Regions from separate parts of the Peribacillus sp. N1 genome, predicted to be linked through region 2. Evidence: riboswitches for the same ligand, from Rfam matches in the RefSeq annotation. Region 2 holds a riboswitch; each other region holds the start of a gene.

The links. Region 2 has a riboswitch for preQ1 ahead of ACYP5M_RS16125 (QueT transporter family protein). Riboswitches for the same ligand answer to the same signal wherever they lie in the genome.
Positions count from the first base shown of each region.
Region 1: it holds a riboswitch for preQ1, as region 2 does, so the genes downstream of both, queC (7-cyano-7-deazaguanine synthase QueC) here and ACYP5M_RS16125 (QueT transporter family protein) in region 2, are expected to answer to the same signal.
Region 3: it holds a riboswitch for preQ1, as region 2 does, so the genes downstream of both, ACYP5M_RS10935 (VUT family protein) here and ACYP5M_RS16125 (QueT transporter family protein) in region 2, are expected to answer to the same signal.

Region 1 is NZ_BAAHZO010000002.1:517,246-529,438, forward strand. Features, by position in the region: gene ACYP5M_RS10960 (TetR/AcrR family transcriptional regulator) at 1-218, shown strand, start outside; gene ACYP5M_RS10965 (DUF4260 domain-containing protein) at 269-616, shown strand; gene queE (7-carboxy-7-deazaguanine synthase QueE) at 669-1,397, opposite strand; gene queD (6-carboxytetrahydropterin synthase QueD) at 1,390-1,860, opposite strand; gene queC (7-cyano-7-deazaguanine synthase QueC) at 1,860-2,525, opposite strand; PreQ1 riboswitch class I at 2,581-2,623, opposite strand; gene ACYP5M_RS10985 (methyl-accepting chemotaxis protein) at 2,809-4,488, shown strand; gene ACYP5M_RS10990 (hypothetical protein) at 4,927-5,142, shown strand; gene pgsB (poly-gamma-glutamate synthase PgsB) at 5,928-7,109, shown strand; gene pgsC (poly-gamma-glutamate biosynthesis protein PgsC) at 7,125-7,574, shown strand; partial or broken gene ACYP5M_RS11005 (CapA family protein) at 7,585-8,861, shown strand; gene ACYP5M_RS11010 (gamma-glutamyltransferase family protein) at 8,931-10,514, shown strand; gene ACYP5M_RS11015 (CapE family protein) at 10,582-10,731, shown strand; gene ACYP5M_RS11020 (poly-gamma-glutamate hydrolase family protein) at 10,800-11,429, shown strand; gene ACYP5M_RS11025 (C40 family peptidase) at 11,435-12,193, opposite strand, start outside.
Region 2 is NZ_BAAHZO010000004.1:48,598-60,790, reverse strand. Features, by position in the region: gene ACYP5M_RS16160 (iron-containing alcohol dehydrogenase) at 210-1,358, shown strand; gene ACYP5M_RS16155 (GAF domain-containing sensor histidine kinase) at 1,371-2,987, shown strand; gene ACYP5M_RS16150 (sigma-54-dependent transcriptional regulator) at 2,989-4,419, shown strand; gene adhP (alcohol dehydrogenase AdhP) at 4,462-5,475, opposite strand; gene ACYP5M_RS16140 (DUF3892 domain-containing protein) at 5,775-6,071, shown strand; gene ACYP5M_RS16135 (hypothetical protein) at 6,153-6,965, opposite strand; gene ACYP5M_RS16130 (YbaK/EbsC family protein) at 7,101-7,622, opposite strand; PreQ1 riboswitch class I at 7,791-7,835, shown strand; gene ACYP5M_RS16125 (QueT transporter family protein) at 7,842-8,327, shown strand; gene ACYP5M_RS16120 (TVP38/TMEM64 family protein) at 8,451-9,107, shown strand; gene ACYP5M_RS16115 (PAS domain S-box protein) at 9,222-10,853, shown strand; gene ACYP5M_RS16110 (cadherin-like beta sandwich domain-containing protein) at 10,905-12,193, opposite strand, start outside.
Region 3 is NZ_BAAHZO010000002.1:510,670-516,631, forward strand. Features, by position in the region: gene ACYP5M_RS10915 (DUF421 domain-containing protein) at 69-773, shown strand; gene ACYP5M_RS10920 (alpha/beta hydrolase) at 875-1,621, opposite strand; gene ACYP5M_RS10925 (PadR family transcriptional regulator) at 1,932-2,252, shown strand; gene ACYP5M_RS10930 (hypothetical protein) at 2,536-2,685, opposite strand; gene ACYP5M_RS10935 (VUT family protein) at 2,707-3,249, opposite strand; PreQ1 riboswitch class I at 3,300-3,342, opposite strand; gene ACYP5M_RS10940 (SRPBCC family protein) at 3,593-4,075, shown strand; gene ACYP5M_RS10945 (SRPBCC family protein) at 4,104-4,544, shown strand; gene ACYP5M_RS10950 (HD domain-containing protein) at 4,682-5,653, opposite strand; gene ACYP5M_RS10955 (hypothetical protein) at 5,700-5,962, opposite strand, start outside.

The DNA.
Region 1 (12,193 bases), on a different contig from region 2:
AGCAGTTACTTCAATTTGATTCTAATAAAACATACGAAAAGCTAATCCAGTCCCTGACAGACCTAACGGACAACAAATTGAATCCTGCATCCATATGGTCGATTTTTCTTTCTCTTCACGGATTCATAACTTTTTATATTAATTCTGAGCTAACTTATCAAGATGTAAAAGGCCTAGCTTATTTTCATGTAAAAAATATCATCAGGAACATCATATAATTTTTTGAATATTATTGACCATAGGTCAATTAAACATTGGAGGTTTTAATATGGTAAAGAAATACCTTCATATTGAAGGACTCATGGTCCTTGTAGCGGTGATTTACATCTATTCGTTATATGAATTCAGCTGGTGGATTTTCCTTCTATTGATTTTATCGCCTGATGTTTCCATGCTGGCCTACCTGATCAATGATCGGATTGGAGCAAGGGTTTATAACTTATTTCATACTTATACTCTGTCCATCTTCATGATTTTGCTAGCCATTTTTCTAAAGTCGGATGCATTGATGCTGATTGGTTTAATTTGGACCGCGCATATTGGAATGGATCGCTTATTTGGATATGGCCTTAAATACACATCATCCTTCAAAGCTACACACATTCAAAGGTTGTAATAGCTTAAAAGGCAGTGTGATTACGCATCACACTGCCTCCGCTCTCTTTTCTTTATACGCCCCGCTTGTTACCCCATATATAGGTATGCAGCTGGGGCAGGACTTTCACATCATTCAATTCATCATCTGTTATCACTTTATCAATTAACTCTTCGTACTTCTTCAATAGGCCGCTGATCAATTGCCGATCATCCGCCGTCCTGCTGTCGTCATTGCCGACCTGCAGATAAAAAGGAATTTCCGGGTAACGCCCATGTACATGTTTGGCATATTGATAATCTTCCTCGTTAAAGACGACGATTTTCAATGAGACATGGTTTTCAGGATTTCGATTGGCAAGGTTCGAGATGATTTTGTCGAGCACCGTAAAGTCGGTGTTCATTCCAGAGCTCGGCGGCTTAGGTGAAATAGTCAGTTCATCAATATCGAGAAACCAATCCTGCCATCGGCTCCCTTGGGTTTCGACACCTATTTTCATTTTATTTTCATGTAAGATCGCTATCAAGCCGTTTAGGTTTTTCAGCAGAGCCGGGTTTCCTCCTGATATCGTAACGAAGGAAAAAGCGGAACCCCCAATACGCTTCAGCTCATCCCATACTTCTCTAGCAGTCATCTGGACGGTATCTTCCTTACCGGAGCCATCCCATGTAAATGCGGAATCACACCAGGCACACGAATAATCGCAGCCGGCCGTCCGAACGAACATGGTTTTTTGGCCAATGACCATTCCCTCTCCTTGGATGGTCGGCCCAAAGATTTCCATAACCGGGAGTTTACTCACTTTCCATCCACTCCCGTCTGGCTTCTGCATAGCTTGTCGGCGTTTCGTACAGTCGAACAAATTCGACTCTAGCACCTTCATATTCTTTTAATGAAAGGGATTCGGCCATTTTTTCATAAATCCAGACAACCATATTTTCAGCTGTTGTATTCATGAGCGGCAGGGTTTCATTCAAATAACGGTGATCCAGGTGGATTTCAATTTCATTTTTCCATATATCCTTGATGTCCCCAAAATCTATCATCAACCCGCGTGAATCTGTATACCCGCTTAATCCGAAAATGACCTTATACGTGTGGCCATGCAGGTTCTTGCATTTTCCTTCATAATCATGCAGATGGTGTGCCGCATCAAAGGTGAATTCCTTACTCACGAGAACCCTCTTGTTCGTATACTTCAATTGGCTGCGCTGAATATCTTCATCTATTTTTTGGAGTTTATCCACTATCGTAAAACCGTACATCATGAAAGCACCTTCCGTCTGCTTACATAGTCATCCAGTCCTTTTTTCCGCAGATTACATGCCGGACAATCTCCACAGCCGTCGGAGATGATTCCGTTATAGCAAGTCAGGGTCTTTTCGCGCACAAAATCGAACGCGCCTAGCTGATCCGCTAGCTCCCATGTTTCCTCTTTATTAAGCCACATTAGCGGCGTATCAATGACGAATGACTGGTCCATCGACAAGTTCAAGGTCACATTCAATGATTTAATGAATACATCGCGGCAGTCCGGATATCCGCTGAAATCCGTTTCACAAACACCGGTGACAATATGTTTAGCGCCAATCTGACTCGCCAGCACTCCGGCAAACGAAAGGAACAGCAAATTCCTCCCTGGTACGAACGTCGACGGCAATTCCCCTTCTTCTCCGTCCGCCACCGCAATATCACTTCTCGTCAGCGCATTTGGTGCCAGTTGGTTCAGCAGCGACATGTCAAGGATATGATGGTTTATGCCCAATTCCTTGGCAATGTTTTGAGCGCATTCGATTTCCAAGCTATGCCGCTGGTTATAATCGAACGTCACCGCTTCCACTTCCTCAAATCTCTCCATCGCCCAGAACAGGCACGTCGTACTGTCCTGACCTCCGCTAAACACAACCACTGCCTTTTCTTTCTTCTTCATTTCTATAAAACTCCTTTTTACGGAAAAAAACAGCACCCTAAGAATAGAGCACTGTTTCTCCTTAGTTTTTTTGAGAGGGTAGCTAGAACCTCTTCCGCCTTAACGCGGAATATTATATTTTTCCAAATCAATAGTAACTTGAAAACGATAAGAAATCAAGATGTTTATATTAAGAGAACATTGGATCTGATGGAAAATTTGGTTAACTTTTCATTGCTTAAATATCCTTTTATTTATCCGATAAAACAGTGTGAATAAAATATCGATAAAGGGGTCCAATAATTTGAAAAGCATTAAAGCAAAGGTATTGGTGGCATTTTCACTCATCATATCTTTATGTGTCATCTTAGGAGCATTCAACATCTACAGCAGCAACAAGTCACTGGTATATTCCCAGGATATCATCGAAAAGGAGCTTCCGCTTCTTATCCAAGACGAAAAGCTGCTATACAATCTAGCACAAAGAACCGCATACGCCCGGGCATATATTCTTTATGGTGACGAGAGTTATAAAGAAGGGTTCTTACAATATACCGAAGAAAGCCAGGTCATCCAGGAGGATCTCCTTGCCTTAAGCGATTCTGTTGAAGCGAAGGAATTAATCGAGAAAAGCGTGGATTGGAGGACGATGATTGTAGACCGGGTGTTTCCACAATATGAAAATGGAAATGAAGAACGCGCTAAAGAGATACTCGAAAATGAAGTGGCGCCAATAAGCAATGAAGTTATGGAGGGTTTCAAGGAGCTTGTTTCGGAACGCGAGGAATTGATTGTCGCTTCAGGTGAAACCGTCATCACCAGCGGGAAATCGGTTAAGACGACAAGTATCATCATATCCATTGCGGCAGTCCTTATCGGCCTTGTCCTTGCGGTTGTCACTGCCAACCTCATTACCACCCCCCTCCTTAAAATCAGAGATAGGATGAAAATGGTGGCTGCAGGAGAGCTGAATCATGAGCCCCTGGAGCAAAAGTCAAATGATGAAATGGGCGAACTAACGGTATCCGCCAATCAAATGCAGAAAGACCTTCGTGATACGATTGAAAAAATGCTCATTGTTTCGCAATCCGTTTCCAACCAAAGCGAAGATCTGACTCAATCAGCAAATGAAGTGCAGCAGGGCAGCAAACAGATAGCGACTACTATGTATGAACTTTCGGAAGGTTCGGAGTCACAAGCCAACCGGGCATCTGAAATGGTTCGCATCATGGATGATTTCACCGGCAGGATTAAGCTTGCCTACATAGAAGGGGTGGATGTAGCTAACAGTTCAACCGAAATCCTTTCCTTGACCAAGGAAGGCACCACTTTAATGCGCAGTTCGGTCCAACAGATGCAAAGTATTGATGGGATTGTCAAAGATGCCGTAGAGCAAGTGAAAGGGCTCGATTCTCAATCACAGCAAATTTCGCAGCTTGTGCAGGTCATCAAGGATATATCCAATCAAACTAATCTATTGGCGCTGAATGCAGCCATAGAAGCTGCTCGTGCTGGTGAACATGGCAAGGGCTTTGCTGTCGTCGCCGATGAAGTGCGGAAACTCGCTGAAGAGGTCACAGACTCCGTTGGGGATATCACCAATATTGTCTCCGCCATTCAAACAGGTTCAAAAACGGTTGTCCACTCCCTAGAAGATGGTTATACTCAAGTGGATGAAGGCACGAAACAAATCACGCTCACAGGGCGAACCTTTGAAACAATCAATCATTCTGTCGGGAATATTGAAATGAAAATACTGCATATAACAGACGAATTGAACTACATTTCCACAAATAGCCAAATAATCAATCAGGCAATCGAAGATATCGCAGCCGTTTCTGAAGAGTCCGCGGCAGGAATCGAACAAGTCTCCGCCTCCGCTCAGCAATCCAGCTCTTCGATGGATGAAATCACGAATCATGCCAGTGAACTTGCATCTTCGGCAGAACTGCTCACTGAACAGGTTAAGAAGTTCCAATTATGACACTAGCAATTTCCCGAATGCGGGAAATTGCTTTTTCCCTTCCATTATAAGGTTTGTTTCATTTTCGTATATTCGGGGAATAAATAACTATACACAATAATGAACCATTAAAAAACAAATCTATCAGAAGCGGCTGGAAGTGAATATTTTCCTTTGTTTTCAGAATATTTAGTGTATAATTGATTAAAGGAATATTTTAACTTAAATATTCATCACTTCCAATACCTGCTACTGCAAATCCCGACATTTCCTTTCAACATGCACGAGAACATATACCCAGTAAGGTTCCATTGCATGCTTTCTCTCGAATCAAGCCATTCACAACTTTATTCACACAAAAACACGATTCCCACTTCAAATTTTTTAAAAAGGTTAAATTTCATTAATGATATGATACTATTAAACCAAGACCTTTTAACCCCATAAGGAGGAATTCATATGAAACGTTTTTTCAAATTCATAACAGATTTTAACGAAAGAAAAGCACTGGAACGGGAAACCGATGAATTCTTTCGCAAAGAATACGAAAATTATATGAAGATGAATCCTGACAATCAAGGAAAAAGAAGGAGATTAACTCCTAGATTTTATGTGATTGATGGCGGTAAAAAGGGCTCCAACCTTGAAATTTCTGACAGAAAGAAATCCAGTTGACCTGATTCCTTCCATAATCAGCTACCCAGGCTGCAGCTCAAGACTCCCCAACGTTAAATCTCCAGATGAACGGAGATTCGTGACCATTCCATTATTTTCAATATATAAGCCGAAAGCTCAGAAATGCTTCTGGGCTTTTTTATTTTGCATTCATCTATAAACACTATATCTATAGAAGAAACTAGGTATTTTTTTAAAAAATGGGTTAACTTTAGTTTATTTCATGTTTTAGGTAAAAGATCAATGATAGACCCATGGGTATTACCTAAGGAAAAAACCGGTAAATATCAAAAAAAAGAGATGTGTTCTTTTACTCATCTTTATCCATATTCAAAAGAGTTCAACTAATTGAGTCGTTAGATGCAATATTTCACATTGAATTACAAATGCATAAAAATTGTTACGTTTATGTCAAACAATGGGTAGAAACAATTAATAAACTGTAATAAACCTCACTTTTCAAAAACAATTATTATTCAAATATAGCCATTATGAATTAGGTTTAAATGCTCATGAATCTATTTTGATTCTAACCAAAATGGGTTTTTATTAAACTTTCCATAATTTAGTGTAAATAAACCGAGGATTCCCTTGATTTCCAGCCATATCTTTGTACTCATAAAACAATTTATCCCATTAGATACTATTACACTCCAATATACATTTATTTGAAAAAGCTGATAATAACTATATTGCAATAGAATAATTGACTCTTGCCTATTAAGTTTAAAATCATGTAGTGTGTATTCAGTAAATCAAATATTTAAAAAAAGAGAGGTTAAAAAATGGCACCAATATTTATTTGTGCGATCTTTTTGCTTGGCTATGGCATTTTCGAACAAAAGCGCCATCAGAAGCGTCTCGACTCCATCCCGGTACGTGTGAATGTGAATGGGATCCGAGGGAAATCGACTGTAACGCGTCTGATTACAGGTGTGATCCAGGAAGCTAAGTACAAAACAGTAGGTAAAACAACCGGTACATCAGCAAGAATGATCTATTGGTTTACCGACAAGGAAAAACCGATTGTACGCCGACCGGAAGGACCCAACATAGGAGAACAACGGCGTGTAATTAAAGAAGTTGCCGATTTAGGAACCGAGGCGTTGGTTTGTGAATGTATGGCCGTACAGCCTGACTATCAACTAATCTTCCAAAACAAAATGATCCAAGCAAACATCGGGGTCATCGTGAATGTATTGGAAGACCATATGGATGTCATGGGACCGACTTTGGATGAGGTTGCTGAAGCCTTCACCGCTACCATTCCCTATAATGGTCACTTAATAACCATCGAAAGTGAATACTTGGACTTTTTCAAGCAAATTGCCAAAGAACGCAACACAAAAGTGATTGTTGCAGATAACTCCAGAATTTCGGAAGAATTTCTACGCGAATTCGACTATATGGTATTTCCGGATAATGCATCCCTGGCATTGGCCGTTGCGGAAGCTTTGGGCATTGATGAAAAAACAGCATTTCGCGGCATGTTGAATGCGCATCCCGATCCAGGTGCCATGCGGATCACCAAATTCGGAGATCCCATCCAGCCAACTTTCTTTGTCAATGGCTTTGCTGCCAATGACGCGTCATCGACGTTGAACATCTGGGAACGAGTCAATACATTCGGATACAGCACAGAACCTCCTATCGTCATCATGAATTGCCGTCCCGACCGTGTGGACCGTACCGAGCAATTTGCTAGAGATGTATTGCCTTACATAAAATCTGAAATCGTCATATCCATTGGTGAAACCACATCACCGATCACTCGGGCATTCGAGCAAGGTAAATTGGATACAAAAGAGTATTGGGATTTGGAAAACTGGTCAACTGAAGAAATCGTGGCCCGCCTCCGCCCAATGATGAAAAATCGCATCGTCTACGGTGTCGGGAATATTCACGGTGCAGCGGAACCATTAATTGAAGCATTCATGAAATCTAAAACGAAGCAAAAAGCGAGTTAAGTAGGAGGAACCTTAATGTTTGGATCGGATTTATATGTAGCCCTAGTGCTAGGAGTTACGCTTAGCCTTATATTTTCAGAAAAAACGGGTGTCGTACCCGCAGGACTTATCGTGCCAGGTTATTTGGCATTGGTATTTGACCAATGGGAAATCATGCTGACCATCCTGATCATCAGTGTCGTAACTTATTTAATCGTCACTCATGGTCTTTCAAGATGGGTGATTTTATATGGAAGAAGAAAATTCGCAGCCATGATGGTGACCGGGATTTGCTTGAAGCTCCTATTGGACTTAGTCTACCCCGTCATGCCATTTGAAATATTCGAGTTTCGGGGAATCGGTATAATCGTACCTGGATTGATAGCGAATACGATTCAAAGACAAGGAATGCCATTGACACTTGGCAGCACGCTTTTATTATCCGGCTTGACTTTCGGTTTAATGAACGTGTACTACCTATTCTGAGGTGCAAAAAATGAAACGGACTTTAAATGCAAAAGAAAAAACACTTATCTTTATTAAACGCACTAAGAAAAAGAATCTTAAATACTCTGGAATCATACTACCTATATTACTAATCGCTTTGGTCATCACCACTTGGATGGGACGGGCTGAAGAAGTGAAAACAACCGCTCCAAAATCCGATCAACCATTGACTATGACAATGGTCGGTGATGTGATGATGGACGTTATGTTGAAGAAGTGACGGAAAGGCACGGGTATGAATACCTCTTCCGGTATATGAAGCCATATTTCGCCAATTCGGATTATGTCAGTGGGAATTATGAACATACCTCTTTAAAAGAAGAGGTATCTAACTACAAGGAAGCAGATACGCCCATCCGGTTAAACTCCAATACTAGTGGTGTGGAAGCCGTTAAAGATGCTGGCTTCTCTGTGATGTCTTTGGCAAATAACCATATGATGGACTATGAAGAACAAGGACTCCTTGACACGATTGATGAATTCAAAAGTGCAGATATGCACTATGTCGGTGTTGGATCGAACACTGCGGAAGCTAAAAATAGCATCGACTATGCGGATGTTGATGGCGTACGTGTCGCAACACTTGGCTTCACAGATGTTTACGGTAAGGATGCCGTGTCAAAAAATGATAAAGCCGGACTATTGAACTCCAACCCTGATTTATTATTTGAAATGATCGGCAAAGCAAGGAATGCCAAGCAAGGCAACGCAGACTTGGTTGTGGTGAATATGCACTGGGGACAAGAGTATTCAACATCAACCACCGCTCGTCAAAAAGACTTGGCTAAAGCTATCATCGATGCGGGGGCTGACATCATCATCGGCCATCACCCCCACGTGCTTCAATCGTTTGATGTTTATAAAGATGGAATCATTTTTTATAGTTTAGGAAATTTCATATTCGATCAAGGCTGGACACGCACAAAGGATTCGGCCATGGTTCAATACCATTTAGCGGAAGACGGAAAAGCTACAATCGATGTCGTTCCACTTCAAATTGAAGAAGCAACACCAAGGCCAGCTACCTCTTCAATCGACAAATCACGTGTTTACCGGCAGTTGACGAAGGAAACGAGTAAAAAGGTCCAGTGGTCGAAAAAAGAGGATCGCATCGAGATTACCTTGGATCACAAAAAGGTAATCGACCATAAGGCACAGCGTGAACAAGAAGCAAAAGCAGCGAAGAAAGCAAAGGAAAAGAAAAAAGCTGCACAAGAGAAAAAGGCAGCACAAGCTATACAACAGGACATGCAGCCCATTCAGTAAGGATCGATTGGATACTACTATGTGAAAAGAGAAACAACTTGGAAGCTCAACGAGAAGGGGGAATAATCGATGATTAACCGTATGACGAGAAAAGTGCTCATTCCCATTAGCATACTCATATATATTGCTGGATGTTCGAAGACACCCCCTATTTCTGACACGAATGATCCGATAGAGAGTAAAACGGAACAATCATATGGGGTCAGTTCTTCAAACCCAATCGCAATAGATGTAGGGATGGATATATTAAAAAATGGTGGAACGGCGGCGGATGCCGCCATTGCGGTATCCTATGTATTAGGTGTAGTTGAACCTTATGGATCTGGCGTGGGTGGCGGCGGCGGTATGCTGATTGCCCCGGAATCCGGCGATCCCAATTTTATCGATTATCGTGAATCCTCTCCGGAAGACCCAAGTTCAAGACACGATACAGGGATTCCAGGCTTAGTGGCCGGCATGCAGGTTATAAGTGATAAGTATGGGAGCGTACCGATGGAGGATCTTCTTCAGCCGGCGATAGATCTGGCTGAAGACGGATTTGAAGTCGACAAATCGTTATCATCACGCTTAGAAGCAGCTCAGCCAAGGATATCTTCCGATGCGACTTCTCTTTTTTATCCTGATGGTGATGCCATTGAACCAGGCAAAACTCTCGTCCAAGAAAGACTTGCTGAAACATTGAAGCAGATTCAAAAGGAAGGTCCTGATGGTTTTTATAAAGGGGAAATTGCACGGGATATTAAAAGAGAATCAGATATCGACTTGATGGATTTAAAACGCTATGAGGTGAAGGAACGTAAGCCGGTCCAAGGAGCATTTGCCGGTTATGATGTTTTTACCGCCCCTCCGCCCTTTTCAGGAATTACAGTTCTTGAAATGTTAAAGCTCGCCGAGGAAATGAACCTAGGTGATTCTTCAAGCAAATCAGCTTATATGAAAGTCTTGGGGGGCATCACGGATACTGCTTATCAAGATCGGTCCGCCCATGTTGGAGATGGAATAAGTCACTCTAAAGCGGAAAAATTGCTCTCCCCCATTCATTTGGATAATCTTAAAAATAAGATCAAAAGTGAAAAATGGGACGATAAAGAATCGAATGGTTCAGAAGAACATGAAAGTACGACACACTTTGTGATAATGGACAAGTATGGCACTGTCGTTTCCACAACAAATACGCTCAGTAACTTTTTCGGATCTGGGGATTATACGAATGGATTTTTCCTTAACGATCAATTGAAAAATTTCCGGTCCGGCTTGAATTCTCAAGAGGCATATAAACGGTCAAGAACTTTCACCGCTCCGACCATTCTCAAGAAACCAGGGCAGGAATCGATTGGGATCGGCTCACCAGGCGGGGATAGGATTCCGCAAGTATTGATGCAGGTTCTTTATTCTTACACAGAGAATGAAGGCCCATTTCAGGATATCGTCGACCGTAATCGGTTCGTCTTTGATGGAAAGAAGATTTATACAGAATCCAGGCTTTCGGATGAAACAATATCAGAATTGGAAGATTCAGGATATGAAGTCATTCAGAAGATTTCCCCCATGTATTATGGCGGTGTTCAAGTACTTGTTAAAAACGAGAAAAATGGACAATTATCCGGAGCAGGGGATAAAAGAAGAAATGGAAGCTGGAAAGCTCAGCAATAAACGAGCAATCCAGCTCCTCCTTTTCTAAATATCATATGAATTTTAGATATATAAGGGGACGTAGAATATGAATATCGTAAAAAAAATAACAAGCTGGGTCATACCCGTTTTTATAATAGCGGCCCTGCTTGTGACCATGAATACGTTTAAACGGACAGAAACTTTAACACCCGACGAGCAAAAAAAGATAGAACAATATACGACTGTCGAAAAATGAAAAAAGCCGGGGCATCCCCGCTTTTTTTATTTTGCCGTCAACGGGTGAAAGATATACGGAGGATAACCATGAAGGAAAATAACTATACTGATTTTATTGAACTAGAGCAAAATGAACAAGAAGACCTCGATTACCGTATCATCGTTCATCACAGGAATCCTGATATTGCAGTTCTAGCCATACATGGCGGGAACATCGAACCAGGAACTAGCGAGATTGCAGCCGCACTCGGAGAGAGACTTTGTGCAAGCACCTATCTATTCGAAGGTCTTAAACCAAGGGGCAACCAGGTCCTCCATATAACATCCCGCTTGTTCAATGAACCGATCGGCGTTTCAATGGCAGCGAACGCACAAACCACCCTTTCCATCCATGGCCACTACGACGTACATAATGCGCTGATTTACATTGGCGGAAGGAACGAACCCTTTAAGAACCTGATACAGCAATGCCTCAACAAAGCTGGATTTCAAAATGCTCATGCACCGCAGCACCTTTCAGGGATGAAAGGAAACAACATCACCAACATATCCAAAACGGGTGCAGGCGTGCAATTGGAACTTTCCACTAAGCTTAGAAAAAGCTTTTTCAAAGGTGATGACTTTACCAGTAAAAACAGGGTCAATCACTGTGATCTTTTTAAACGGTTCGTTACTGCCATTGAAAAAGCGACTCTTGAATATAAACAGATTGAATGATCTTCTTAGTCCATAAGGCTTTCAACTTGGCCGAAGCTTTCGAATTTCTCGGCAAAATAAACTGACGAAAGATTGGAGATATGAACGCCCGTGTTTTCCGTTGTATGGAGAAAACGGCCATCACCTAGATAAATACCTACGTGGGTCACACCCAGCCTTGTTCCTGTGTCCCTAAAAAACACTAAATCCCCTGCCTTTGGATTTTCGATTTTGGACAGTAATGAGAAGTAATCCGCTGCAGAACCCCGTTTTACTGAAAGGCCCTGTTCCTTCATGACCCAATAAATGAATCCGCTGCAATCCATTCCGATCATCGGATCTTCCCCACCGAAAACATAGTTGAATCCGCGTAGAGTGTATGCATACTTGATGACATCATATGCTTTATCATATGCAGCCTCCTGGTTTACATAAAACGGATACAACGGGTTGCTGTATAGTTGAAGATACTGCCCTTGCTTCAATTCATCCGTACTTAAAGCGTTACGACTTTTGATCGTCCTCATGGAAATGCTGTAATTCTCCGATATACTTTTAAGCGTTTCTCCCGTTTGGACGATATGCTCTCCTTTAGGCGTATATGTTTTGTACGCCACTTGGTATTTTGCAAAGTAATCTTCTGTAGTGGATCTCACCTGCACCGTTTCCGCACCATATCCAGAATTGATAAATTGGTTTTTGCCGACATAAATACCCGCAGTCACGACTTTTAAGCTGTCTTTTTCCAGAAAGAATATAATATCCCCCGTTTTCGGAGTGGCTGT
Region 2 (12,193 bases):
GGTAGGTTTATCCCTATTCATGCATGTCTAAAGTACCTAATTTACAAATTCAAGAAATTATCAGGAGGTTTGATTCGTGCCGAAAGTTCTATATCAATCGATATTTTGTCATATTATATAAAAATACCTGTAATCCAAACAGGATTTTCGCTCTTTTTCGGGAAAATAATACAGAAGAGATAGAATTTCTACAGGGAGAAGGCGCAAAGATGTCGATAACTAAATTCGTGATGCCGGAAGTGATTTTTGGAAAAGGTTCGATTGAACAAGCTGGCGAGGCCTGCTTGCGGCTGGGTGCCAAAAAGGCGCTGATCGTAAGCGATTCCGGGGTGGCCAATGCTGGATGGTTAGATAAAGTCATTGAATCCTGCCAAGATGCAGGACTTGCTTTTGCTACCTTCATTGAAATGACGACCAATCCGAAGGACAGGGAGATCGAGGCCGGCTGTTTGGCATTTAAAGAACAAGAATGTGATGCCATCATCGGGTTGGGTGGAGGCAGTGCTTTGGATGTTGCCAAAGGGGTTGCCCTTTTAGTAACGAATGGCGGCATCATCAGTGATTATGAAGGTGTTGATAAAGTCCACTCTCCCCTCCCGCCCATGGTGATGATCATGACCACTGCAGGATCGGGTTCGGAAGTATCCCAGTTTTCGGTGATCGTCGATTCATTCCGCGAGAAAAAAATGACGATCATTTCAAAATCACTCGTTCCCGATATTGCAATAGTCGATCCTGGTACCTTAACCACCTTGGGACCGGATTTGACAGCAGCTACGGGAATGGATGTTTTAACACACGCCATTGAATCCTATGTTTCAATCGCTGCGACACCTTTGACAGATGTACAAGCTAAAAACGCGCTTTCCATCGTTTCCCGCCACTTACGCCCCTCTGTTGCATCCAGGCATAATGAGGAAGCAAAAAAAGCGATGGCGATGGCGAGCCTGCAGGCTGGACTGGCTTTTTCCAATGCCATTTTGGGAGCTGCCCATGCCATTTCACATGCCCTAGGCGGCAAGTACCTCCTTCCACATGGTGAAATCAATGCGATACTCCTTCCCCATGTCATGGATTTCAATCGAATTGCCTCACCAAGGCGATTCAGCGAGATTGCCGACATCATGGGCATCGATACACGGGCATTGACCGAGCAGCAAGCAGGAATGGCAGCCATTAGCTTTGTAAGGGAATTATCACAGGATATAGGGGCTCCCAAGAGTTTAAGTGATGTCGGCATTACGAAAGAAATGATAGATCCCATTGGGATGACCGCTCTTGAGGATGCCTGCATGATCACAAATCCTCGTGATATGTCATTAGAACAGATAAATCAGCTGCTTCTTACAGCCCTATAAGAGGTGAAAAGTATGAACAAACTTGAAATGATAGATTTAATGACAGGCGTTAAATCTTCAAAGAAAACGTATTACACGGAACTTAAGAAAACCGTGGATCAGCTGAAGAAGAAAAATATGCAGCTTGAAATCATGAATGACATCACTAAAAATATGAATATGGACATCGACATCCAAGAGATTCTCCGAAATGTTATTGCAAAACTTAAGCAGCTCATTACCTTCGATGACAGTCATTTTGTCATATTGTATGAGGAAGAACCTGCCCTGCTCCACATCTGCCCTAATGGTCACTGCGAACTTGAGCTGGATCCCAAAAACTTGTTACACCCTTTTCAGGATTTCTCATCCGCCTTGAAGGACAAACAGCCGATTCAGGTGGAAGTTAAACGGTTACCGGAATTCCCAGAAAAGGAACGTCTATTATCCCTTGAAATCGAATCACTTCTATTAGTCCCTTTATACGGAAAAAGTAAAAAAATCGGAATTTGGACTTTCGGCAGGAAGAAAAAGAAAACATGGCATGAAGATGAACTCGAATTTCTTGAGCAACTATCCAACCAGCTTGCGTTAACTTTGGAGAATGCCCAGCTTTATAAGGAAATTCTTCATTCCAAACAGGAGTGGGAGGATACATTCAAGGCAGTTGAGGATATGATCATCGTCTTTGATCACAAAGGAACGGTCTATCAATCCAATGATTCAGCCAGGGACTTTTCCGACCTGCTTGCTTTAATTGTAAAATCCCAATCTTTGATTCAAGATACCTTTACGTGTAATAAGCCAGGGTTTCAGGAAATTCTCCTTCATCATGATACCATCTTGGAAATGCATGCTTACCCGATTCAGAATAAGGAGCATCAAGTATATGGGGTCATTGCTTATTATAAAAATGTCACCGAAAGAAGACAGATGGAAGTCCAGCTATTGCATGCCGGGAAACTTGGGGCGATTGGTGAAATGGCAGCAGGGATTGCCCATGAATTGAATAGCCCATTAACGGCCATTCTTGGTAACTCGCAAATTTTACTACGGAAAACCCCACAGGACAATCTGGATTATATGCTATTGGACGATATCAAGATTTGCGGAGACCGATGCAGGCAAATAGTGAAAAGCCTACTTACCTTTTCAAGGCAGGATGAGTATAGATTTCACTATTACTCTATTAACGAAGCCATTCACCAGGTTCTGAACCTATTGAAGTTCCAACTTGGGAAGAAGCAAATCTCCCTCCATCTTACCCTTCAGGAAGACCTTCCTTTCATAAAGGGCAGCCAGCCGCAGATAGAACAGATCATCATCAACTTGCTATTGAATGCCAAGGACGCATTGGATGAGTCCGCCCAAACGGAAAAATCAATTGCGATCACTACCTATACAGAAAACAAGTTCATGGTGGTTCAGGTGACTGATAACGGAACGGGGATTGAAAAAGAACGCCTGCCCTTCATATTCCATCCCTTTCATACGACCAAAGACCGTGAAAAAGGTACAGGTTTGGGGCTGTCTGTAAGCCTCGGCATCGCCAAAGACCATGGCGGAAAGATTGACGTATTGAGCACGCCAGGACAAGGAAGCACTTTTTTCCTGAGGCTTCCCTTACAAGGAGAGGAAAGGGGATGGTAAGGTGGTTCATTTACTTGTGGTAGACGATGAGAAAGAGGTTGGGACTTTTCTATCCCGCCTTTTTACGATGAAAGGTTACCTCGTACAAGTTGTGAATAGCGGCAAGGAGTTTCATGAGATCGATTGGAATCAGCAGCGTTTTGATGTCGCAATGATAGATTTGAAGCTTCCGGATTGTGATGGACTTTCCCTCCTGCAGCATCTAAAACAACTGCAGCCACGTTGCAAGGTACTGATAATGACCGGATACAGCACCGTCAAGACCGCTGTTGATGCAATGAAGCTCGGCGCGAGTGATTACATGGAAAAACCCTTCGTGGATATTGAAGTACTGGAAAGGCAGATTGACAACCTATTAAATGAAAATGAAGCTTTGAATCAGCATTTCATTCATAAGCTAGCCGAGGATTCAGGACTCATTGTCGGAGAAAGTCCTTTAATGAAGAATTTGATTGAAACGGCTTTCAAGGTGGCCCAAAAATCCGTCAATGTATTAATTGAAGGAGAAACCGGAAGCGGAAAAGAAGTGCTTTCCCGCTTCATCCACATTGCCAGCCCCCGGAACCATGAACCTTTTATCGGCATCAATTGCGGAGCGATTTCTGAATCCCTGCTGGAAAGCGAATTATTCGGTCATGAAAAGGGAGCTTTCACAGGAGCGACCCAGCTGCGAAAGGGTTTTTTCGAAATTGCAGGCAACGGGACGCTTTTCCTTGATGAAATTGCGGATGCGAGTCCCGCCATTCAAGTCAAATTGCTTCGGGTTTTGGAAACACGGGAATTCATGCGGGTTGGCAGCAGCGGGACATTACGGACGAACGCCCGGTTAGTGGCAGCCTCCAATGAAAACCTGCAGCAGGCCGTGGACAAGAATAAATTTCGGGAAGACCTATTTTACCGACTGAACGTCGTGACTCTGGATATCCCGCCATTAAGGAACCGAAAAGAGGATATTCCCTTGCTTGTCCGTCACTTGATTGAGAGAAATGGTCATGGAGATATTTCATTTTCAAATGAATCCATTGAAAAATTACAGCAATACAACTGGCCAGGCAACATACGCGAACTTTCTAATGTGGTCATGCGCACGCTAACTCTTGCAGACAATAAGTCGGTAATAACCGCCAATGATATCTCTCTATCCAACAGCCAGATCACCACTGACAAAAATGTGTCCCTTAATGAGATTCAGTCAACAGAAAACCTTCTTGAAGAGTGGCGAAAAAGACTGGTGGCCGATTTTAATGAGAAGGATGAACTGATGCTTGAAGAAATCCTTACGGAAATCAAACAGCTTCAATCGAAAATTGGAAAGGAGCTCGTCATGCAGGCACTGCAAAAAACCTACGGCAACCGGAATGAAGCTGCCAAACGCTTGCAAATATCCATAAGGAAATTGCGCTATATATTAAATGAGAAGAGCCAGACATAATAAAAAGGAGGGTGCCCCGTTCCAGGGCTTCCTCCTCTGTTACTATTCTAGCGTCAATACGATGCGTCCGTTGATTTCTCCCTTTTCCATCATTGAAAACACGTCATTGATTTCATCAAGCTTTCTTGTTTCAATATTCGTTCTGACTTTACCCTCAGCCGCAAATTGAACAGCTTCCTGTAGATCTTTTCTCGTCCCGACGATGGACCCTTTTACAGTTACCCCATTTAACACTGTATCAAAAATCGGGATTGGAAGTTCATCATTCGGCAATCCGACTACGACAAGTGTGCCTCCCCTCTTGACAGAACTGTAAGCCTGTTCGAATGCTTTTTTCGTAACCGCTACAGAAATAGATGCCTGCACACCGCCAACTTTATCCTTTATGGCCTGTACAGGATCTGTCTTAAGCCCATTAACCGTGTAATCCGCCCCCAGTTCCGTTGCCAGATCAAGCTTATCATCTTGAATATCGACAGCAATGACATTAAAGCCCATCGCTTTCGCGTATTGCAGGGCAACATGTCCCAATCCGCCAATTCCATAAACCGCTACCCAATCACCAGGTTTTGCTTCTGATACCTTAAGCGCTTTATACGTCGTTACACCTGCACAGAAAATCGGTGATACCTCCGCAAAGTCAAGCCCTTCAGGAACCTTCACCACATATTTGGCAGGTGCTTTACAATATTCCGCATACCCGCCGTCCACGGAATAGCCTGCATTCAATTGATCCAAGCAAAGCGTTTCCCTGCCAGTCAGACAATATTCACAATCGCCACAGGCTGAATAAAGCCAAGGGATCCCAACACGGTCACCCACTTTCAAGGAAGTTACGCCTTCTGCCACCTTTTCTATAATGCCCACACCCTCATGTCCGGGGATAAGCGGAAGCTTGGGTTTTATCGGCCAATCACCATGTACCGCATGTAGATCGGTATGACACACGCCACAGGCTTTAATTTTCACTAATATCTCACCATACTCCAATTCCGGAATGGGCACTTCTTTAATCTCAAGTTTTTGGTTAAATTCATTGACGACCGCCGCTTTCATTGTCTTGACCTGTTGTTTTGCATTTACAGTGCTTGCCTCTTGTTTTACATTCATAATTCATATTCCTCCCTTAATTCAGTGGATATTATTTCTTGCTACTACTTAAATTTGCACTACTGCACTACCTAAAATAGATGCAAGTGCCATGCCACTGCAAAAAGGCCAATAAGACAGCAATCACAAAAAAAAGTGCCGAAAAATCGGCCCATTTGGACGAATTAACGGCTCAAGTTGGACGAAATCCGGTTTGTATATTGCAGAAAAAATGGCTCACCCTATAAATAGGAGGTGTCTAAAACATGGACCAATTTGAAAAAGCCTATGAATCATATAAACAGCAGGGAACACCGCAAGCAAACCAACCTGATTCAGCAGGAAAAGAAGAAATCATCGCCGTAAGGAAAAATGAAGAGGACAATATTATCGCCATCAAGACGAACTCCGGCCGCGAACTCGACTACCCCACAGCCCTTGCGGAAGCAAAGACGGGCAACCTGGCCAATGTTGACGTCTTTCATAAATATGGACGTGACATATTGCGGAGTGAGCCCGATGGGATAAAGGAAAATAACCTGGATCAACTGCCGGAGTTTTGAAATTTCGGGGAGACTGCCTGATATGGGCAGTTTTTTTCTGTCTGGATGAGCTAAAAAAGAACCAGCATGATTAGCCGGATCTTATTTTTCGTAAGGATAGGATTCAGAGATTTCGAGCAGTCGGCCGCAGGACTCGACAACCTCGATGATTTCCATCCATGACATGTCCAGACCCAGTTCATTAGCATGGGAAATCTTATCCCGTAACTTTCGGATGGCATTCGCATCCTTCTTCCCTTTACTTTTCGAAGGGATTTGGAAGAAGTGCCTCAATTCTTTATCTTTATGTATAATATCGAATTTATCACTGATTTGCAGGCACTCTATTATATTGATATCCTCATTTTTATCGATTCTCCTTCTATATAATTCGGTTGCCTTTTCTAAACGGTCTTCGCTGATCATTGGATACCAGCTGCCATCGCCGAATCTATCCAGGATGATATCGCTCATCCTCATTTCCAATAAGGTAATATATCCGAATATCAGCATCCTGATCGGAGGCTTTTGAAGGTCGGCATGGGTAATCAACATTTTAATTGAATTATTCTCCAAGACGAACACCCTTGTTTTATTCTTGAAAATATGGAGAAGCTGGATCAAAGGGGTTGAGTCCGAAACCATTTCCCTTGGTGAAAAGTTTCTCATATATTCAGAAATACTTCCTTCACCTAGTTCGTCCCTTTCGATATACCCGATGATTTCCCCTTGATCTTGGACAGCCAATATATCAAAATTCTTTTTCTCCAATGCTTTCTGAATATCCAGCGCCAGATCATTTTTATGGCAAAACTCAAGCTCCTGGGCAATGCTCTTAACCGTTATATTTTCTTCATAAAGAGTTTTAAGACTAAGATAGCTGCTATTGCTTTTTCTTTCGCTTCCATTTAACATCTTTCAACCTCCGCTCAGGAACACTTTCTGCCCGCTTTCCGCTTTAATCATGGAAATGCATGCGGCCCCCACAAATAAAGTCCACTGCAGTGGACTCAATCCCAATCATGTGAATCTAATTTTTTAACACATTAATCAAATGACATCAACTGTATTGCCTACCGCCGCTTCCTCATTCTCCTTTTCTTCCCAACCCTTACAAACATCCACCCACTCCTTCGCACCTGAATATTCAAACAATTCAGCGGGTGTAAGTTCTATTGCAGAGTTCGCACTGCCGCAAGCCGGGAACAATGACTCGAAGCGCTTCATCGATACATCAAGAAAAACAGCTAAATCGTTTGCCAGACCAAACGGGCAAACGCCTCCGATTGCATGGCCGGTCTGTGCAAGCACTTCTTCAGGCGAAAGCATTCGTGCCTTGAAACCGAATGTCTGACGAAATTTCTTATTATCCACTTTAGCGTCCCCTGCGGCAACTACCAAAATCGCGTGTTCACCTTCCCCTTTAAAGGAAAGAGTCTTAGCAATCCGCGCTGGGATAACACCGATGGTTTCCGCTGCCTCAATCACCGTAGCACTCGATGTTTCGAACTCCTTTACGTCGCCTTCCCGATTCCATTGTTTAAAATGGCTTTTGACACTCTCGATTGACATTTTATATTCACTCCTTTTACGTACATATTGAAATAATATCATCCTTCATTGCAATAAATCAAAATCCTATTGTGCTACTTCTACTGGGTAAACTAATAAATTAAAACCATTCTTTACAAATTGACGAAACAAGCGTACATGGGATACTATTAATAATCGGGTAAACGCCTACACGTGGTTCGTAACCATCCCACGATAAAAAACTAGGGAGAGAGTAAAATGAATGTTCGTACACTCGTGATAAACGGGTTATTGGCTGCCTTGTATGTGGCGGTCTCATTGGTGTTTAAACCAATAGCTTTTGAGATGTTCCAATTCCGTGTACCGGAAATGTTGAATCATCTGATTGTATTCAATAAAAAGTATATCTACGGTATCGTTGGCGGGGTCTTCATATCGAATCTGCTCTTTTCGCCGATGGTGCCATATGATTTGATTTTTGGGGTGGGGCAATCCCTGCTCGCCTTATTGCTTGTCATTTATATTTCTCGTTTCATAAAAGGCATTAAAGGACGGATGATCGCCACGATTATCTTTTTCACGTTCACAATGTTTTTAATTGCAATTGAACTGAACCTTGCCTTTGGCTTGCCATTCTGGCTAAGCTGGATGACTACAGCTGTCGGTGAGTTCGTCGTCCTCCTGATCGGAGCGCCAATCATTTATGGAATGAACAAAAGAATTCAGTTTGAAAAGTGGCTTTAAAAGGAATCTTCGCGCCGTTAGGCCACTATAATGGAAAAGAGCTGTCTGCATGATGCGGCAGCTCTTTTTTTTCACCAATGAACTCGAAAATGATAAACTATTAGTAAGAATGGTGGTGGCCCTTTGAAAAAAGTCCTGACCATAATAGGTCTACTTGTAATCGCAATATTTATATACTCTAATGCTGAGCTGTTCACTTTGGTTTGGAAAAGTGACCTGGATTCTGTTATTGGTATATTGAAGGAAAACCTTCTGCTTACATTTATTGTGACATTCGTATTGATGTTTGTACAAAATTCTTTTACAATCATCCCCTTAATTTTGCTCCTGACTATCAATGTCACGATATTCGGATTCATATATGGCTATCTATGGAGTTGGTTTACAAGTGTTGTTGCCTCAGGATTCATTTTTTATGCAGCAAGAAACTGGTTTCAGGAGCTTCTCTTAAAGAAGATTGGTGAAAAATGGCAGGAAACCGTTGTGGAGCATGGCTTCATGTACGTTTTTACAGGAAGGATTTTCCCGCTTATCCCAACAAGCTTAATTAACTTGGCAGCTGGAGTCAGCACTGTCACGTTCAAGGATTTTTTATTAGCAACGGCGCTTGGCAACCTTATATACTTTTTCTTCCTATCGCTGATTCCCTATGGACTGCTATCTGTTGAAATGAACCAATATACGCTAGCTGCACTCGCACTCCTCTTCTTACTATTTTTCATTATCTATAAGCGTACAAAAAAGAAAAAGAAACTTACCTTCTTCAGAAAAAACAGGTGACCACATTGGCCCCTGTTTTTTTATTTAGGATTCTGCATATATTTTTTTTCGATAGTTTGTTAAAATGTGTATGTAATTTTACCTTTGAAATGTCTAAAATCAGGGAGAATCTCCATGTCCAAACGCTCCATCTTAGCAATATATATCCTATCCGGGATTCTTACATTAGTCGTATTCGACTATTTTTTAACTACAAATATCCAAAACAAGGAAGTCTTCGTTCAACTGCAAAGAGTGGAAGGCTTTGTTTTCCTTTTATCAATAGGCTTGGTCTTATATCTTTATTTAGCTAAAAGGGAAGAATTCAAACGATTAAAAGAGGCGGAACAACGTCGGCGTACACTCATCAATTCGATGGTTGATTTCGTTAACTTCAAGGATGGTGATGGCCGATGGCTTGAATCCAATACCTTCGGGCTGCAATTATTTCAATTGGAGCATGTAGATTATAAGGGAAAAAGAGACAGTGAGCTCGCCGAATACTCCGAATTTTATAAAGAGTCGTTGATCTACTGTGAAGTTTCCGATGAAGAAACGTGGGTAAAAGGGGAAATCACACGGTGTGAGGAAATCATCCCTCTTCCCGATGGCAATCACAAGACCTTTGATACGATCAAAGTTCCCCTGTTCAATGAGGATGGTTCACGAAAAGGCTTAGTCGTCATTGGCAGGGATATTTCTGAAAGGGTTGTCGCGGAGAATCAATTATTCGAAAGTGAACAACGCTATAAATCATTGTTTGAACACAACCCATATCCGATGCTGATGCTTGATTTAAACGGAATAATCACGACGGTGAATCCTAGATTTGAAACGGTAACAGGCTTTCAACAGGAAGAAATACATGGAGCCTCATTCATTAATTTGAACTTCTCAGCAGAAGATGCGGAATTGATCCGTACATCTTGCCAATATGTCATGGAAAACCATAAGGGAATCAAAAAAGGTAAAGATATAGAATTCCTGACGAAGTACGGGAATTCCATCTTACTTTCTTGTACGTTTGTCCCGATGATGGTTGGCGAGGATTTAGTCGGAATCATTACTTATGCTAAAGAGGTCACTCAAATCCGGGAAACCGAAGCCCGCTTAAGAAGAACCGAAAAATTATCGATAGTCGGCGAACTTGCCGCAAGTGTGGCCCACGAGGTACGAAACCCGTTGACTTCTTTAAAAGGTTTCGTCCAGCTGCTTAAAAAGAGCGACCATCCCTATGAACAATACTACACAATCATGTTAAGTGAGTTGGATCGAATCAATCTTATTGTAAGTGAGTTACTCGTTCTGGCGAAACCACAGGAACTTCCATTCAGCAAACATCAAATCATCGACCTGATGAATGATGTCAAAACCTTGTTGAAACCAGAGGCGGACTCGTACCCCACCCAAATATCAATATCTGTTAAAAACGAAATACCGCTTCTTTTATGTGAGGGAAACCAATTAAAACAAGTTTTCATAAACATGCTCAAAAATTCAATGGAGGCATCCGCCGATCACATTTGGATTGATTTCGAACGCATGGATAATAACCTTTCCATCACCATCAAAGATAATGGAAGCGGAATTGAAAAAAACCGGATAAAGCATCTCGGAGAACCCTTCTATTCTTCTAAAGAAAAAGGAACCGGATTAGGACTGACAGTCAGTTGCCGAATCATCGAAGCGCATCGGGGAAAGGTCCGCTTTAACAGCGAACTAAACTATGGAACCGAGATCCAAATCATTTTGCCCATAAAATTTTGAATCCGAGGACAAGCCTAAACCTTGTCCTTTTTTGCAGGATTCAGAACGATTCTATTTAAACAGGGAGGTGAAGAAATCCTTTATATTCCCAAAGAATGACACAGTCTCGACAGGCTGTATCACATTAACCTGGCCTTCTGTATCTTTCGATGTATCGCTCACATTCTTGCCAGCCGTACTCATTTGTGCAGCCTCAACTTCCTCCGCCTCTTTTGTTTTGACATCATCCACGGTTTCTTCCTCATCCATCTCCACATCCATATCCTTTTCGAAAACAAGGACGTAAGTACGGCGCTCCCCATCCTTTGAAACGGTAACGGATATGGCCGTCTTCGCTTTATCATTGATCTTCACTTGTTTACTGCTCTCACCGTCATATTCAATCGTTGCTCCGCTGGCATTTGTCGCTGCATCCATTTCGACTGAAGAAATATCATTATCGACCTCGATATGATAGGTATGCTCATTAGATTCAAAAGTTTTGTTCCATACTCCGGTTGATACTGTCAGATTGTTTAACACTGGTGCATTATTGCCTTCCTCGCCTAAAGAATCTGCTGACGCTGCCTTCTCTATAGAATCCGTTTTCAGTTTTTGTGTTGAATTACTTTCAATTTGCTGTGCTTTCGGCACTTGGCTGACACCACTGCTTAGTTTTAGATTATTGGAGGATTCCTCTGATGTTAAAGGTGATTTATTCCCCTTATCCGAGGATTCTGTTAATGTTAAAGATGATTTATTCCCCTTATCCGAGGAAGGTTGAGCATTACTTGTTTCTGTGGATGGCTCCTTTTGAACTTCACTCTCTTTAGGAGCATCTTTCGATTCGGTTACCTTGGCTGCAGCCCGTGTAATCGTTAGCGTATAGGTTTTTTCATCTCCATTTTCTGCTGTAACGATAATCTTCACCGTTGTCTTACCGACTGGAAGTGTGACCTTTACACCGGCACTGGTAGCATCCTTTCCATTCACTTTTACAATTGCGGTACTGTCACTCAATGTTGGAGTTACCATAACGGACTGGACTTCATTTTCAACTGAAGCATTATAAGCTGTCACTTTAGAATCGAATGTTAATGAGCCTTTTGATAATCCAATCGATGTTAAAAGGTTATCATCACTTTCAAGTTTTTCGACCTTGAGAGTATACGCAACCGTTTCATTTTCCCCATCGCTGACGGTGATTTTAAACGTGTTCACGCCAGTTTGAAGAGTTAAATCCTTCACTTTACCATCAGTCATTTTTACACCATTCACGTATATGGCTGCATTCTCGTTAGGACTTGCTGCAAGCAATGTGATCTTTTCCACATCATTCCCCACTGCCGAACTATAATCGT
Region 3 (5,962 bases), on a different contig from region 2:
CCAGTTGTTTCAATTCATCCTACTGACCATTACATCTCCTTTAAAGGAAATAAGGACGTGAATTTTTTGTGGACTTTTTTAATAGCCAGGAAACTCTTACTGCAATCCAGTGGACTTTAAGAGCCATTATATCCTTCTTCTTCTTACTTTTTTCAGTTAAATTGATGGGGCAACGGTCCATTTCCCAGTTAAGATTACTTGATTTCATAATGGCATTAATTATTGGAAACATTCTTGCCCACCCTTTGTCAGATGAACAGTTAGGTTTGAAGGGCTCAATGATTACGACCTTTGTGTTAGTGATTTTATATATAATTAGTGTGTTTACGGGTCTTAAGTGGGGTAAACTCCGAAGGTTTTTTGACTCCGCCCCCTTTCCACTTATCGAAAATGGACAAATCATTTACAAAAGCTTGGCACGGGCCCGAATCTCGATCGATTTTTTATTATCGGAATTAAGAAAAGAAAAAGTCAAAGATATTCAAAAAGTATCACTCGCACTATGGGAACCAGGTGGTACCATTTCATTGTTCTTATATCCTCAATATGAAGCGGTAACCCCAGCAGATATGCACCTAGCAACAAATGCCTTCACATTTCCTAAAACGATTATTAAAGAGGGAAAGATTGATTCTAAAGAATTAAATCGGGGCGGCAAGGACGAAGCATGGCTGAAAAACAGAATCAAAATAACATATAATGCCGACGTGAACGATATTTTATTGGCAACTATTGACAATAACGATGCCTTAAATGTCTTTTTCTACAAATAAATCTTCAGCCAAAGTAAAATCCCCTCAAGTATAGTGTAAAGCCTACTTATGAATGAAGGCTTTACACAGTTTTACTTAAAGGGGATTTATCAACTCGCTTATTACTCCGACCAGTTCAGTGTATTTAAGAACTTATATACATCTTCATACACCTGTTCACGTTCCTTGCCCAATGTGATAATATGACCTGAATTTTCATACCATATCAAGTGTTTATGCTGCGTATCGACTTCATTGAAAATCGCTGTAGCACTCTCCGTATAGTCAGGATCATCCAAGCGCCCTTGTAAAACAAGCGTTGGTGATGTGATTAAATCTAAATTTTCACCTGTCTCATTTATAATATTCAGCACATCTTTAAGTTGAGGCATAGGCTCTTCTTCCAGCAGCTTCACTTCTGCAGCAATTTGGTCTGCATTTTTGCCCTCAAACTTCTTATAAGCCTGTGCATAATTGAGCAAGCGGTTCTTTTGTCGATCGATACTTTTCCCTTGCGTCGGAGCGCACATTGAAACTACGCCTTTTACAGGCAATTCAATTCCCACTTTTAATGAGAAAACTCCTCCTAAGGAAATTCCTACAACAGCAATTTCTTCATAGCCTTCTTCTTTAAGGAATTTATAGCCATTAACTACATCTTCCCACCATTCCTTTGGACCAGTCTTAACGAGTTCCTCACCAGACACTCCATGCCCTCTATAAAGAGGTCCGTGGCAAGTATAGTCAAGATCATTCAAGTATTTCCCTAATTTCTTCATATCTCCTGTACTTCCGGTAAACCCGTGAAGTAAAAGAACAGCTCTCTTTCCACCAATATATGTGAATGGCTCTGGTGCTTTCACTTTCATCTATCTAGGACCTTCTTTCTTTGCTCTTGTTGATAAATAGAATCTAAATGATTTTTGAAAAAAAATCAATTAATACCCCTTGAGTAGTGATTCTTCTATCCTATTCCGTATTTTCATTAAAACAATTAAATCATGTATATAGTATCCTTACCACACTCTTCACAACTCATCCGTTCCGAAGCACATTTTACTATGATTAAATTTATTTAGCAATCGTCATTTAACCATTTTTTTTTAGAAAAGTAAAATGCACCTTGTGATACGATGTACAACGTATTACACTTTAGAAATGAAAAGGAGGAGAATTTATTTGGATAAAGAATTAATGAAGGGAAGCATTGACCTCCTTTTGCTTTCACTTCTTTCACAAAAAAAGCTATACGGCTATGAAATCACGAAAATTTTGAAGGAAATGAGCATGGGCAAATATCAAATAAGTGAAGGCACCCTCTACTCCGCCCTGAAACGGTTAGAAAAAAAAGAATTCATAAAAGGCCATTGGAAAGAGTCCGAGTCAGGCCGCAGGAAATATTATCATGTCACCGAAAATGGACAAACCGAACTTGAACGGAAGCGAGAATGCTTTTTCTTCCTCGAAAAATTAGTTCGGAAAACCACAGAGCAATTCTAAACAAAATACAAAGCTTCCTAGCCCCATTAATGGAACGGTGCAGGAAGCTTTTTTTGATGTTTACTCGTGAATTCATGCGGCACTCTTGTGTTCGCACTGTTTACTCGTGAATTTGCGCTGTTTACTCGTGAGTTTCGCACTTTTACTCGTGAGTTTGGACTGTTTACTCGTGAATTTTGCACTTTTACTCGTGAATTCGTACTGCACACTTAGTTCGCACTATTTAATCGTGAGTTTTTCACGTTTACTCGCGAGTTACTCCGTTAACGCGCAAAAAAAGGACCTATTTTGGTCCTTTTTTGTCAATTCCTTTATGCTTGCGATAATTGGCGCAGGAGAGCTTCATGCATTCCCCTTGAACATGGGGGCCATATTTTTCACGAAAGGCCTCGAGGCAATAGCATTTATCTTCTTCCTTTTTGGTTCCTTCCATCGAGTGCACCCCTCCTGGCATTTAACTGGAGACTACACGTTTCTCCAGTTCTACGTTGATTCGTCCCAACAGTACGGCACCAATTGACTGTATGATGGTTTTAACGATGATTTGCCCGATGACCGCAGCGGGTACTGCTTCCCATGGCAATATATTGGCACCCAGTGGACTTAGGCCAATCACGACAAATATCACCGAATCGAAAAATCCTCCAACGATCCCGCTGTAAAACACCCTCCAACTCATCGGAAGCTTTAAACGGGTATAAATTTCCGTGTCCGCCGTTTCTGCGACCACAAACGATAATGCGGAAGCAAATACAATCAGTAACGTATCCCCTAATAAAAATGATACACATGCAGATAGAATAAGTGCAGTGACGATACATATATAGGTCTTCGCGCGGCCGAATTTATTCTGGACCAGATCTCGGAAGATGAAGGTTCCCCCGATGAGCAATGTCCCCATCGGGATGATGAACATGCCAAAATGTAATGGCGCAAAAGCTGCTGTAACCACATTCGCCGTGATTATGGATACTAAATACAATAAAATTCTTAACATTTCTTAATTCTCCTTATACAGAAAAAACAGCACCCTAAGAAAGAGCACTGTTCTCCTTAGTTTTTTTGAGAGGGTAGCTAGAACCTCTTCCGCCCGGGCGGATTATCATTTTCCTCATTTATCGTAGCTTGAAAACGATTGGAAATCAAGAAGTTTCCATATGGCCCTTTTATGTCACGGAGAATCCGATATTAGCAATTCACTTCAAATCTTCTTCAATGCAATGACTTTGCCGATTTCTGTCGCAAAAAACTGCTTGACCGCCTGTATATGAAAGCCGAAAATCAATGATAGAGTCATGTTACGATCTTGATACCTTATTTGGCGAGGAGGAAAAAGAATTATGAAAAAAACTACGTTTGTCTATCCTATTTATATCGCAAGCACACCAGAGAAGCTTTGGGAAGCCTTGACGAGTGGTGAAGTCACGAAGAAATATCACTTTGGATTGCAAGTACAGTCTGACTGGCAAGAAGGGGCAGCCGTTAAATATTTGCTGGAAGATGGGCGGATTACTGATCATGGTAATGTACTTAAATGCGAGCCGTTGCACCTGCTCTCGTTTACATGGATCATGGCAGGAGACGAAACACCTCGCGAGCAGCCTACACGGGTCACTTTTGAATTACAGAAAATGGGCGATTCGACTGTGAAGTTAATTCTTAGGCATGAGGAGCTTTTGAAGACAGATTTCGTATATGATGACAATACCTATGAAGGCTTGAATAATGGATGGCCAGCCATTCTAAGTAACCTGAAGAGCTTGCTTGAAACTGGACGGACACTGCCGTCAATATCAGTAGATTGGGATAGTGGAAAACAATAAAAACAAATCGAAAGAGAGTTGTTTTAGTATGGATACCCAAATAATCACGAAATTTAAGATAATCAAGCCAGCTAATGAAGTGTTTGAAGCCATAGTGAATCCTGAAAAAATCAGGAATTTCTGGTTCTCATCGAGTTCGGAAAGATGGGAACAAGGCAGGACACTTACATTGAGATACAACGAATACGATGCTGAAGTGGTCATTAATGTAATGGAAGTTGAGGAAAATAGGAAAATCGTGTTTGCGTGGGGCGGAAATGATCAAGAAACGATTGTTACCATTACACTAAAAGAGATGGATAAAACGAGTACAATCATTGAAGTAAACGAATCAGGATTGAGTGAGGACGACCCTGAAATAATAAACAAAATGATCGGACAAAAAGAAGGTTGGGTTTATACATTAACCTGTTTAAAGGGTTATTTAGAAAATGGCGTTAATACTTTGAGAGCATCATTGGTTTTTTAATTATTAAAGGGTGCTGGTTCAGATGTATAAGGCATCCGTTAAGCAAGCTCCTTCCTAATGTCGATTGTCTAAATCAACTAAGGGAGGAGACCTAGATGTTCCCGAGAAAAAACTGCCCGTATGGTTTGACACGAAATTCAATCGGAAATCACTTTTAGATACATGCCCTTTGAAGCTTTTTTGTAGGCTTCAATTCCCATTTTCTTGACTTTTTCCGATAAACTGGATGATATTACCAATTGGGTTCCTTGAATAACTGAAGGATCTATCAGGCGCATTTTATTTTTCCGATGTATATCGTATTCCACTTGATCTTCTTTCAACTTTACATTACCATGGATCCGTTTTAACAGGTTTTGAACTTCATGGTCTTCAGTGAAGCTTAACAAGCACATGACTTCTTCATCTGTACCGAGTAAGTCATCAAGGCTGATCAGTTTTTTTGCTAAAGCCACTTTTAAGGTCTTTGCCAAGATATCATAGCCATATATATTAAGTGGGTTCATGAAAAAATCAATAACTTCGCTGTAATACGTTTTCACAAACCATTCCGCCGATTCAATATTATCCAGATACATCCTTCCATTTATTATGATTACATGTTCTAGAAATTCTTTAATGGCTTCGATTGTGATATGTCCATATTGATACATATCCCGGAGCGTATAATCTACCCGATCGGCACATAACTCAGGTGCTGGCTGTTCAAGCAATTCCCATTTTGATTGAAAAATGACTTTACGATCATATCCAAATTCCTTCAGTATAAATGGGATTTCGGATTCCATAATGACTTGTTCATATATTTTTTCATGATAATCTTCATCCTTACAATCCAGAACGAAATCAATTACATGTGAGAATGCAGTGTGGGATACGTCATGCAGCAAGCCCGCGATTTGTTCCTCCAATGAACCTCCAAGCGCTTTTATTAAAAGCATCACACCAATTGAATGGTCAAATCGTGTGACATCCCACTTCTCATTAACTAAATAACTTGCCCCGCCTTGATGTATCCCCTTCAATCTTTGGACCGGTTTGCTTACTATCAGCTCTTCCAGAACTCCCTCTACAATGTGTTCCCCATAGATACTATCCGAAACTATCAATAACTGCCGCCTCCACCATTAGTTTACTCATTACAGACAGGTGATTTCACTGATTTTTTTCTGTAAAAATTATTTCTCCCTTTTGATTTTGCTCATATTGCTTTTTTACCAAATTTTCCAATTCCTCTTCATCATTCAAATCGACATCACTCGGATTGACCTCATCAACTCCATCTATGATCATCATTTCATTTATTATTACCTGATCTCGTGGATACACTTCAAAAATGTCTTCTACAGGAATTGTTTTATCTTTATACGGTTTATTGAATAAAAAAAAGCCGTCAAGACTATGAAAATTGATGCCAA